Regions from separate parts of the Mucilaginibacter sp. 3215 genome, predicted to be linked through region 1. Evidence: riboswitches for the same ligand, from Rfam matches in the RefSeq annotation. Region 1 holds a riboswitch; each other region holds the start of a gene.
What was found. A riboswitch is a leader RNA that binds a small molecule or an ion and turns the genes downstream of it on or off. The one in region 1 is predicted to bind S-adenosylmethionine.
Positions count from the first base shown of each region.

Region 2: linked by a shared signal. The riboswitch ahead of metH (methionine synthase) and the one ahead of ABIC84_RS08090 (TlpA family protein disulfide reductase) in region 1 are both predicted to bind S-adenosylmethionine.
Region 3: linked by a shared signal. The riboswitch ahead of ABIC84_RS27335 (O-acetylhomoserine aminocarboxypropyltransferase/cysteine synthase family protein) and the one ahead of ABIC84_RS08090 (TlpA family protein disulfide reductase) in region 1 are both predicted to bind S-adenosylmethionine.

Region 1 covers NZ_JBNPWO010000003.1:395,112-398,758, reverse strand. The annotation lists gene ABIC84_RS08105 (DUF6597 domain-containing transcriptional factor) at 1-107, shown strand, start outside; gene ABIC84_RS08100 (YybH family protein) at 179-559, shown strand; gene ABIC84_RS08095 (isocitrate lyase/PEP mutase family protein) at 740-1,528, shown strand; SAM riboswitch class I at 1,858-1,971, shown strand; gene ABIC84_RS08090 (TlpA family protein disulfide reductase) at 2,090-2,659, shown strand; gene ABIC84_RS08085 (SusC/RagA family TonB-linked outer membrane protein) at 2,994-3,647, shown strand, end outside.
Region 2 covers NZ_JBNPWO010000026.1:18,358-22,004, reverse strand. The annotation lists gene ABIC84_RS25630 (hypothetical protein) at 1-162, shown strand, start outside; gene ABIC84_RS25625 (Bax inhibitor-1/YccA family protein) at 332-1,063, shown strand; SAM riboswitch class I at 1,197-1,306, shown strand; gene metH (methionine synthase) at 1,511-3,647, shown strand, end outside.
Region 3 covers NZ_JBNPWO010000033.1:8,113-11,759, reverse strand. The annotation lists gene ABIC84_RS27340 (homoserine O-acetyltransferase family protein) at 1-69, opposite strand, end outside; gene ABIC84_RS27335 (O-acetylhomoserine aminocarboxypropyltransferase/cysteine synthase family protein) at 160-1,479, opposite strand; SAM riboswitch class I at 1,724-1,834, opposite strand; gene ABIC84_RS27330 (trans-sulfuration enzyme family protein) at 2,073-3,188, opposite strand; gene ABIC84_RS27325 (hypothetical protein) at 3,285-3,647, shown strand, end outside.

The DNA of each region.
Region 1 (3,647 bases):
TTGACCAGGCACACTTCATAAAGGAATTTAAACTTTTTACAGGTTTTACGCCTAATTCCTTTGCCGCTCAGGCATCGCCTATAAACCAGGCGTTAGCGGGCAGTTAATACTCTTCCGTTTTATACAATTTTGGGCTATTCGAGCCACATAGTTTTGCTGATATAAAAAAAACAACAAAATGAAATCAGCAAAAACACCACAGGAAGTGCACGCGGTACTTGCAGCCGCTTTTAACACCAAAGATGTAAATGTAGTTATGAATGTGTACGATGCCAACGGCATTATTTTTCCTGAGCCGGGAAAAGAAGTGTCGGGAATGGCTCAATTTGAGGAAGCCGTTAAAAGTATCTGCGCGGTTCCGGGAGTAATGGAAATCAAAACCGTTTACTGTCTGCAATCGGGCGATGTAGCGGTCGGCCGGTCGGAGTGGAGCGTTACCGACAATGGCAAAACACAGGTTGCCGCAAAGGGGATAGAGCTAATGAAACAGCAACCCGACGGCAGCTGGAAAATTGTCATCGATCACGCATTCGGAGCCGAAGCTAATCTCGTAGCCTGATTTAAATTCAGAAACAATAATGGCCGGTTTACCCGGCCATTATTGTTTCACCTTTCACCTTTCACCTTTCACCTTTCACCTTTCACCTTTCACCTTTCACCTTTCACTAATCTCTTCCGTTTTATACAATTTTTAGAAAAATGCTCAAGCTAATTTTGAGCATAAAATAAACACAAGAACATGAAAAATAGATTCAATGAATTTTTAGCGCTGCATCATAAAACCGAACCTTTGCAGATTGGCAATGTATGGAACGCTCAAAGCGCGCAGGTTTATGATAAGTTAAACTTTGAGGCAATTGGCACGTCAAGTGCCGCTGTAGCAAGCTCATTAGGCTTTGCAGATGGCGAAGAAATGAGTTTTGATGATTACCTGTTTGTAATCAAAAGGATAGCGGCAACATCATCGGCCATGTTAACTGTGGACCTGGAGGGAGGTTATGGTGATACAGCGGAAGTAATCTGCGATAATATCACAAAGCTATATGATATCGGCGTTGGGGGTATTAATATAGAGGATTCGATAGTGGTGGATGCCAAGCGAAGTATCGTTGATGCAAATGAGTTTGCCATGAAACTTAAACAGATCACCGAATTGTTGACTAAGGCAGATGTACAGGTATTTATAAATGTAAGGGCCGATTCCTTCCTGCTTGGTTTACCTAACGCGTTGGAAGATGCTTTAACCCGCACTAAGCTTTACCAGGATACAGGTGTGCATGGTTTGTTTTTTCCCTGTATCACCCAAACAACAGATATTGAACAAATAACAGCCTTATCGCGCCTTCCGGTTAGCGTAATGTGCATGCCCGGACTTCCGGATTTTAAAGCGTTACAAAATGCCGGTGTTAAAAGGATCAGTGCAGGTCCGTTTTTAAACATGAACATTTACCAGTCGCTGGAAAATTTAATTGAAAAGATAGCAGCTGAAAATAGCTTTGCAGCCCTGTTTAATGGGGTTGCCAGTTAACAGGCGAATGAAAGTGTTAAATAAGTATCAACTATAAGTTGTAAATAATTAAAAACCTAATTGCCTTGTTTTAAGCTATTGTAAGGTAGTTTAATAATCTACAAAATAAGTTTAGGTTAAAAGTCCCTGCGGAGAGCGTCAGGGACTTTTTAGTTTTACGGAACTACCTTCAAAAAGTTTCAGCTAATCCAATCGGTAAACAAATTTCTGTTAGTAAGCCTGCACAATTTGAAGCTGTTAATTCATTTTATTGCAATAATTATATAAAGTCTATGGTTTTAGTAGAATATGTATATATTTGCATCGTCAAATCGGTTCTTTGAATATTTTAATTATCAAGAAAGACTGAGGGAAAGGCCCTGTGATGTCTTAGCAACCTGTAAGCCCACTGTTATAAAGGTGCTAATTCCTGTCTGCCCAAAATAGGGTAGAAAAGATAATGAAATATGCTATTGCCTTGCATAATGCAAGGTATTGTATACTTCCTTTTCCCTCTTCATTTTTCTTGCTAAAAGTATTGAAATATCACCGGGATGAAATTAGGGTTTAACATGTATAGCAATGAACATTAAACATTTACTTTTTACCTGCTCGCTTTTAATATCAACACTGCTGGCTGTTGCGCAGACCACTAAGGCTATTGATCCGACTGCTGACGACCGCGGTTACATTGTAAAAACGGGCGATTGGGCTCCTGCCGATTTTGAGCTGGTATTAACTAATGGTGCAAAAACTTCTTTAACGAAGTTGCGTGGTAAGGTGGTTATCCTGCAGTTTACCGCAAGCTGGTGCAGCGTATGCCGAGAAGAAATGCCGCATTTGGAAAAAGAGATCTGGCAGGCTTATAAAGATAAAGGCCTTGTTTTAATAGGCGTTGACCGCGATGAACCGCTCAACAAAGTAAAAGGGTTTCATCAGGTTATGAATATCAGTTACCCACTGGCGCTTGACCCTGGTGCTGATATTTTTGGCCGGTTTGCCAGCAAAAAGAGCGGTGTTACCCGCAATGTGGTTATCGATCGGGATGGGAAAATTGTTTACCTCACCCGTTTGTATGATCAGCAGGAATTTGCATCCATGTTAAAAGCTGTGGACGCTTTGGTAAACAACAAAACAGCGTCTATCAATTAAAAAGAATCTATCAGTACTTATTTAATACCGTTTTATGAAAACAGAATCTACTTTTTTACACAAGAAAACTTTCGTTTCAGAAAGCCAATCAATCTGCAAATCCTTCTGTCTCAATATGCAAAGCATGCATTGTTGCTGTTAATCATTTACAGCATACATGGTATTTAAATGCGGGCTTGCTGCAGCTTGTCTTAGCTTAATAATTACCATCCCCTAATCAATTCTTTACAGTTACAATAGGTTTATAAGCCGGGCAAATTTATGCCTGTCAAGGCGATAGCCATGTTTTTTGTACAGGTAAAGGCATCAAAATTAATCTCAATTATTAATTATCATGTTAAAAATTTACAAGCTATTACTGGCAATTATATTGCCTTTTATTCTCGTCCAAACGGTTGCCGCGCAATCCGTTAAAATTAGCGGGGTGGTAACCGCCAAGTCTGATGGGCTGCCGCTGCCAGGCGTTAGCATATCTGTTAAAGGTAAAACCACGGGTGCGCAAACTAATGTCGATGGTAAGTTTATCATCAACGCCAATGTGAATGATGTGCTCAGGGTTAGCTACATAGGCTTTACAACACAGGAGATCCCGGTTTTGCAAAGCACAACTACCTTAAACGTGGTTTTGGTTGAAGCACCAAATTCGCTGAATGAGGTAGTGATAACGGCCCTCAATATCTCAAAGGATAAAAAATCGCTTGGATATGCGGTACAAGGGCTTAAATCGAAAGATATCTCTGAAGCCAAAGAAACCAACTTTGTTAATGCGCTCTCGGGTAAAATTGCCGGTGTGCAGGTTACCAACAGCCAGGGCGATATGGGTTCATCACGTATCATTATCCGTGGTGAAACCTCTATCTCTGGCAATAACCAGCCTTTATTTGTGGTTGACGGGGTTATAGTTGATAACAGCCAGTTTTTAGGAAATAACGGATCGAGAGATTTTGCTAATGCTATTTCTGATCTTAACTCTGAAGATATTGAATCG
Region 2 (3,647 bases), on a different contig from region 1:
GGCATCAACTTCCGCGAACACGTGATAGACGAATTTAAACACAGCAATATCGACTATTACATCAATTTTGGCGGCGAACTCGATAGCCTTGGCTGGCGTACCCTGAAACCCATACAGGTTTTCAAAAAGGTTGAAGAGCAGCTGATGAGGAGATTGAATTAGGGGTACAGAGTCAAGAAGCAGGAAGAACAGAAATCAAGACTGCAAGAATCAAGAGACAAGACATTTCGGAAAACTTTCCTGTTTCTTGACTCTTGATTCTTGCAGTCTTGCTTCTTCATGCTGTATTCACCTTTTATTTATATATTCGTACTATAATTTTTAACACAAAATGGAATTTAAAGAATCTAAATACAACTTCGATAATGTAATCGAAGTTAGGGATCAATCAGAAGTTGCTTCACGCAGGTTTATGGCCGGCGTTTTCAGCTGGATGTTCGTTGCACTTGGCGTATCAGCGATAACAGTTTATCTATTTTTGAATATGGGCCTGATCAGTCTGATCGTTGCACCAACAGGCGGTCTTACAGGTTTTGGCTATTTTGCGCTGTTTTCGCCACTGGCGTTTTCATTGGTAATGCAATTTGGCTATAACCGAATCTCTTATCCGGTATTGGTGCTGCTTTTCGTAGCCTATGCAACGCTTATTGGCATCAGCTTAAGTTTGATATTTCTGATCTACACATCTGCATCAATATTGGGTGTTTTCATTACCGCATCAGTAACTTTCGGTATTATGGGCATTGCCGGTTATACTACCCAGATGGATTTAACAAAGTTTGGTTCAATCATGTACATTCTGTTCATTGGGATCTTTGTAGCTTCATTAGCTAACTTCTTTATGCACAGCGAACAAATGAGTTACATCATCAGCTACATAGGCATAGCTGTATTTACTGGTTTAACTGCCTACTATATGCAAATGTTAAAACGCATTGGAGCAGGTATTGAATACGGTGATGCAAGCTCGAAAAAGCTGGCCCTGATGGGTGCGCTAACATTGTACATCACACTGATCAACCTGTTTTTTATGCTCCTCCGTTTATTCGGCAGAAGAAGATAATCTCATTAAGAAATTCAATCATAAAGCTGCCTCCGCAAAAGGCGGCTTTTTTTGTTTAACAATGTGGCTTAGGCATGATATTTAGCGTATGTTATACACTTGCAAATGATAACTTTATTGCGCAACTTTGCACTGCTTATGGAGAAAGACGGAGGGATTAGACCCTGCGATGTCTTAGCAACCTGTGCTTCACAAGGTGCTACATTCTACCAGGCAGCAATTACGCGCCCGGACAGATAAGCGAAAGTCATAACAACACCCGACTTTTCGAGATAAGCTGTATTTAGATTTGAGATATTAGACGTGAGATTTGAGATAGCTTCGGCTCTTTCAATCGCCTGTTTAATGTCTTTTTATCAGATATATGAGGTGAAAGACATGATGTTTTAGCAAGGTTCTCTCCGCTAAAATCTCACGTCTCAAATCTCATATCTCACATCTCAAAAAATGGACATTAGAAAAGAATTACAGAAACGCATCCTGGTGATTGACGGAGCAATGGGTACCATGATTCAAAGGTACCAGCTTACCGAGAAGGATTTTCGTGGCGAGCGTTTTCGCGATCATCATAGCGACCTGCAGGGCAATAACGACCTGCTCAATATCACGCGCCCTGATATTATCAAAGCCATCCATGCCGAATATCTTGATGCCGGTGCGGATATCATTGAAACTAACACTTTCAGCACACAGGTAATTTCCCTTGCCGATTATCACCTGGAAGAACTGGCCTATGAACTAAGCTACGAAGGTGCACGCATTGCCCGCGAGGTAGCCGACGAATATACCCGGCGCAACCCTGCAAAGCCGCGTTTTGTTGCCGGTGCCATCGGCCCAACCAACCGTACTGCTTCCTTATCGCCAGACGTTAACGACCCCGGATATCGCGCCGTTACCTTTGATGACCTGGCCGAGGCCTACTATGACCAGGTACGCGGTTTGGTTGACGGAGGATCGCACCTGTTGTTGGTTGAAACTATCTTTGATACACTGAATGCAAAAGCAGCCCTCTTCGCCATAAAACGTTATGAGCTGGAATGTAAAGCTGCAGGTAAGGATTTTCCTGCTTTCAGGGATTCGGGCGGTATCATGATCTCAGGTACTATTACCGATGCTTCAGGCCGTACCCTTTCCGGGCAAACTGTCGAAGCTTTCTGGAACTCGATAAGCCATGCCAACCTGCTATCGGTAGGCCTAAACTGCGCTTTGGGTGCCCGGGAAATGCGCCCGCACCTTGCCGAACTTTCTGAAAAAGCAGGCGTATTTATTTCGGCCTATCCAAACGCCGGCTTACCCAACGAGTTTGGCCAGTACGACGAAACTCCGCATGAAACCGCTCACCAGGTTGATGATTTTATCAAAGCCGGCCTGGTTAATATTGTTGGTGGCTGCTGCGGTACCACACCCGAGCATATTAAGTGCATTGCCGATAAGGCTGCCAAATATCCGCCCCGCCCTATCCCTCAAATTGAGCCGGATATGCGCCTGAGCGGCCTGGAAGCGGTCACCATTAAACCCGAAAGCATTTTTGTAAACGTGGGCGAACGCACCAACATTACCGGTTCCCCTAAGTTTTCCAAATTGATCCTTGCCGAAGATTATGAGGCAGCTCTAAGTGTTGCCCTGCAACAGGTGGAAGGCGGCGCGCAGGTCATCGATATTAACATGGATGAGGGAATGATCGATTCGGAAGCGGTGATGGTAAAATTCCTGAACCTGGTTGCTTCCGAGCCTGATATTGCCAAACTGCCTATCATGATCGACTCATCCAAATGGACGGTGATTGAGGCTGGTTTAAAATGCGTACAGGGAAAAGGTATCGTGAACTCCATCTCCCTTAAAGAGGGCGAAGAAAAATTTAAGGAACAGGCCAGGAAAATCTTAAGCTATGGTGCTGCCACCGTAGTAATGGCCTTTGACGAAACCGGTCAGGCTGATTCATTGGAACGCCGGATCGAGATCTGTAAACGGTCATACGAGATCCTGGTGAACGAAGTAGGGTTCCCGCCGCAGGATATTATTTTTGACCCTAACATCCTTACCGTAGCCACCGGTTTGGAAGAACACAATAATTACGCTGTCGATTTTATTGAGGCTACCCGCTGGATCAAACAAAACCTGCCGCATGCCAAGGTGAGCGGCGGTGTAAGTAACATTTCGTTCTCGTTCAGGGGTAATAATACAGTGCGCGAGGCTATGCACTCGGCTTTCCTGTACCACGCTATTAAAGCGGGTATGGATATGGGGATCGTAAACGCCGGGATGCTGGAAGTTTATGAAGAGATCCCTAAAAACCTGTTGGAACTGGTAGAAGACGTATTGCTTAACCGCCGCCCGGATGCTACCGAGCGCCTAGTTGAGTTTGCAGATACCATCAAAAGTAAAGGCAAAGAAGTAGTGCGCGACGAAGAATGGCGCAAAGGCACCGTTCAGGAACGCCTCTCCCACTCGCTGGTAAAAGGCATTGTTGAATACCTTGACGACGATGTGGAGGAAGCCCGCCAGGCCTACAGCAAACCACTTGAGGTTATTGAAGGTCCGTTGATGGATGGTATGAACATCGTAGGCGACTTGTTCGGTGCCG
Region 3 (3,647 bases), on a different contig from region 1:
TAAACCTTCAATTGTACGGCCCGATTCAAATTCAAAAGTATTAGTGTATTTAAATATCTCTGCGTTCATTCTGTTGTTTTGTTATTTCAGGTGCAACCGGTATTTCCGGCTGCAACCTGCAATAACGTTTACTATATCACTTAAAAAAACTATACATTATTAAACTAACTCACCCTCACCTTGCTTAATTTTTGCAAAAGCCTGCTCAAAATCAGCTTTAATATCGTCTATATGCTCAATACCAACAGCCACGCGCAATGATGCTGGTGTAACACCGGCAGCTAATTGCTCTTCATCAGATAATTGCTGATGCGTGGTTGCTGATGGCTGGATGATGAGTGTTTTTGCGTCCCCGACATTGGCCAAATGACTCACCAGTTTAAGGTTATTGATCAATCGGCTGGCCTGTTCTTTGCTCCCCTTAATCTCGAACGATAACACGCCGCCAAAGCCATTCTTCAAATATTTTTTAGCCAGCTCATGATATGGCGATGATTCCAGTCCCGGGTAATTTACGCTTGCCACCTGCGGATGCTGCTCCAGCCATTTGGCCAACTGCAGCGCATTATCAACGTGACGTTGCACACGCAGCGAAAGCGTTTCCAGTCCCTGGATATTCAACCATGAATTAAATGGCGCCTGCGACGGGCCGAAATCCCTTAATCCCTCAACACGGGCACGGATAATAAACTGGATATTGCCAAACGGACCGCCAATGCCGAAAACATCGTTAAATACCAATCCGTGGTAACCTTCTGATGGTTCAGTGAATTGAGGAAATTTACCATTACCCCAATTATAATTGCCTGCATCGATAATAACACCGCCAATACTGGTACCATGCCCGCCAATCCATTTGGTGGTTGACTCCACAACCACGTTAGCGCCATGTTCAATGGGACGGAAGAGGTAACCACCCGCACCGAAAGTATTATCAACAATTAGCGGCAGGTCATGCCTTTTGGCAACTTCGCTCACCTTTTCAAAATCAGCAATAGTAAAGCCCGGGTTACCAATGGTTTCCAGGAAAATGGCCTTTGTTTTATCATCAATAAGAGCCTCAATATTGGCCGCAGTATCATCTTTGGCAAAACGCACATCAATGCCCAGGCGTTTAAATGCTACTTTAAACTGGTTATAAGTGCCGCCGTATAGGAAAGGAGAAGTCACAAAGTTATCGCCAACCTGTAAAATATTATTAAGGGCAAGGAATTGGGATGCCTGGCCAGAGGCTGTTGCCAGCGCAGCCACACCGCCCTCTAACGCTGCGATGCGTTTTTCAAACACATCGGTAGTAGGGTTCATGATGCGGGTATAGATATTACCAAACTCCTTTAATGCAAATAGGTTTGCACCATGCTCGGCGCTGTTAAATACGTACGAAGTAGTTTGATAAATGGGCACAGCACGTGAACCTGTTGTTGGATCAACTTCCTGGCCGGCATGTAATTGTAAGGTTTCGAATTTTAAGGCAGACATAGTTGTAATTTTTTAATGTGTTTAATTTAGATTTTGAATGTTTAGATGGATTTGGAAAGCCGGTTTAAAAACAACCGGTTTAACAACACACTTTTTCAGAGAATGAAAACAGGAGCGTGCTAAGCATCAACAGCAGCAACACATACAAATACAGCCAATAGGGGAGCTAATATGTTGTACGTTACCGTTTAAGGTGTAAAAAGTGTTGCGTTGCGTAAATTTAATTAAACTTTTCATGGTTATAAATTTATATTCCCCGGTGTTATTTGCCGGGACAGGAATTGGCACCTTCTTCAACATTGAAGGGTTGCCAGCGGGTCATTGAGCCTGATCTCTCGCCGCTTCTTTATAAATCAAAACCCGAACTATGTGCGGAGGATTGATCGACGTTGGTATCACTACCAAATAATGTTGCGAATATAAGGGATTGTGAGGTAATATACCAAATTTTATTTCTTTTTAAGGTGAAAGGTTTATTTTGAGGTGAAAGGCAAAAGGCGAAAGGTTAAAGGTTTTGTGAATACGGAATTTTTAAATTCACATGACAGCTTATACCTTTCGCCTTTGACCTTTATCCTTTCACCTTAAAAGGCCTAAGCAAGGGCCTGCTTCATATCGGCAATCAAATCGTCAATATGTTCCAGCCCAACTGAAACCCTTAGCAGGTTACGTGGTGTTTTGGTATCCGGACCTTCAACGGTGGCGCGGTGTTCTATCAAGCTTTCAACGCCACCAAGGCTGGTAGCTTTAATAAACAGCTGAAGTTTATTAATAATATTATGGGTATCGTTCTCATCGCCTTTAACAATAAAGGACAACATGCCGCCAAAAGCCAGCATCTGATCTTTAGCTATCTCATGTTGCGGGTGCGAAGGTAAGCCGGGGTACATTACCTGTTCAACGTGAGGGTGCTGTTCAAGATATTCGGCAAGTAATTGAGCGTTTTGTACATGGCCCTTTACACGGTATGGCAGGGTTTTAATGCTGCGTACCAGGTAATAACAATCCATAGGCGAGGGGATAGCGCCGCCCATTTCCTGTACCTGGCGAATTTTTGTCCACCAATCGTTCTTCTCTGCAGTAATCAAAACGCCGCCCATCAGGTCACTGTGCCCGCCAAAGTATTTGGTGGCCGAGTGCATAACCATATCTGCGCCCAGCTCAAGCGGCCGTTGGCATACAGGGGTGGCAAAGGTATTATCGCATAAAACGTTAATGCCTTTTGATTTGGCAATGGCTACTACCTTTTTTATGTCCGTGACTTTTAAAAGTGGGTTCGATGGCGTTTCAATCCAGATCAAACCTGTTTCGGGCTTGATGTGCTGTTGTAAAACCCCGGTATCGTTTACATCAATAAAATCGAAGGTAAGGATGCCGGCAAAAAGGGTTTTAAGCTGATTACGTAAGCCGTGATACATATCATCAGGAGCGATAATATGCGTGCCCGGCTCCAATGATTGAAATACCGACATTCCGGCCGCATTACCTGATGAAAAGGAAGCTGCTTCAACACCCCCCTCTAACTTAGCCAGCACATGCTCCAGTGCATGACGATTGGGGTTCGATGAGCGACTGTAAATATAACCTGCCGGGAAACCGCCATCCTCACCGCGCTCAAACGTGGTTGACATAATAATGGGTTGTATAACGGCCCTTGTTGCTTCATCAACATGGTTACCGGCGTGTATGGCTATAGTTTCAATTTTCATGGCATAATGTGTTATCGCCCAAAATAAACAAGAATATTTGTTATTAGCTGTAGCGTTTTTATATTTTTTATCGAATAAGTTTAAAAGCCAAACCGCATGAAAAAGTGCCTTATCTTCCTGTTTGTTATTGTTGGGCTATCCGCCTGTAAAAAAGATGCCAATGATACCGCTTACGACAAAAGCTATAAAGCGTGGCAAAACTTTAAGACGGAAAGTAAAAATTCCTATACTTATACCGTTAATAACGGTTCAGTTTTTGGTTATGGCTCCGAAACCAAGATCACCGTTCAAAATGGCGTTGTTACAGCGAGGGATTTTTTATCGTATGTTTTGGAATATAAAACTGCAAATATGCCTCCTGTTAAAACTATAAGAGACCAATGGCATGAGAATAAAGCATCGTTAGGTCAACATAGTTTGGGCGCTGCGTTGATCACTCTTGATGAAGTATATAAAAAG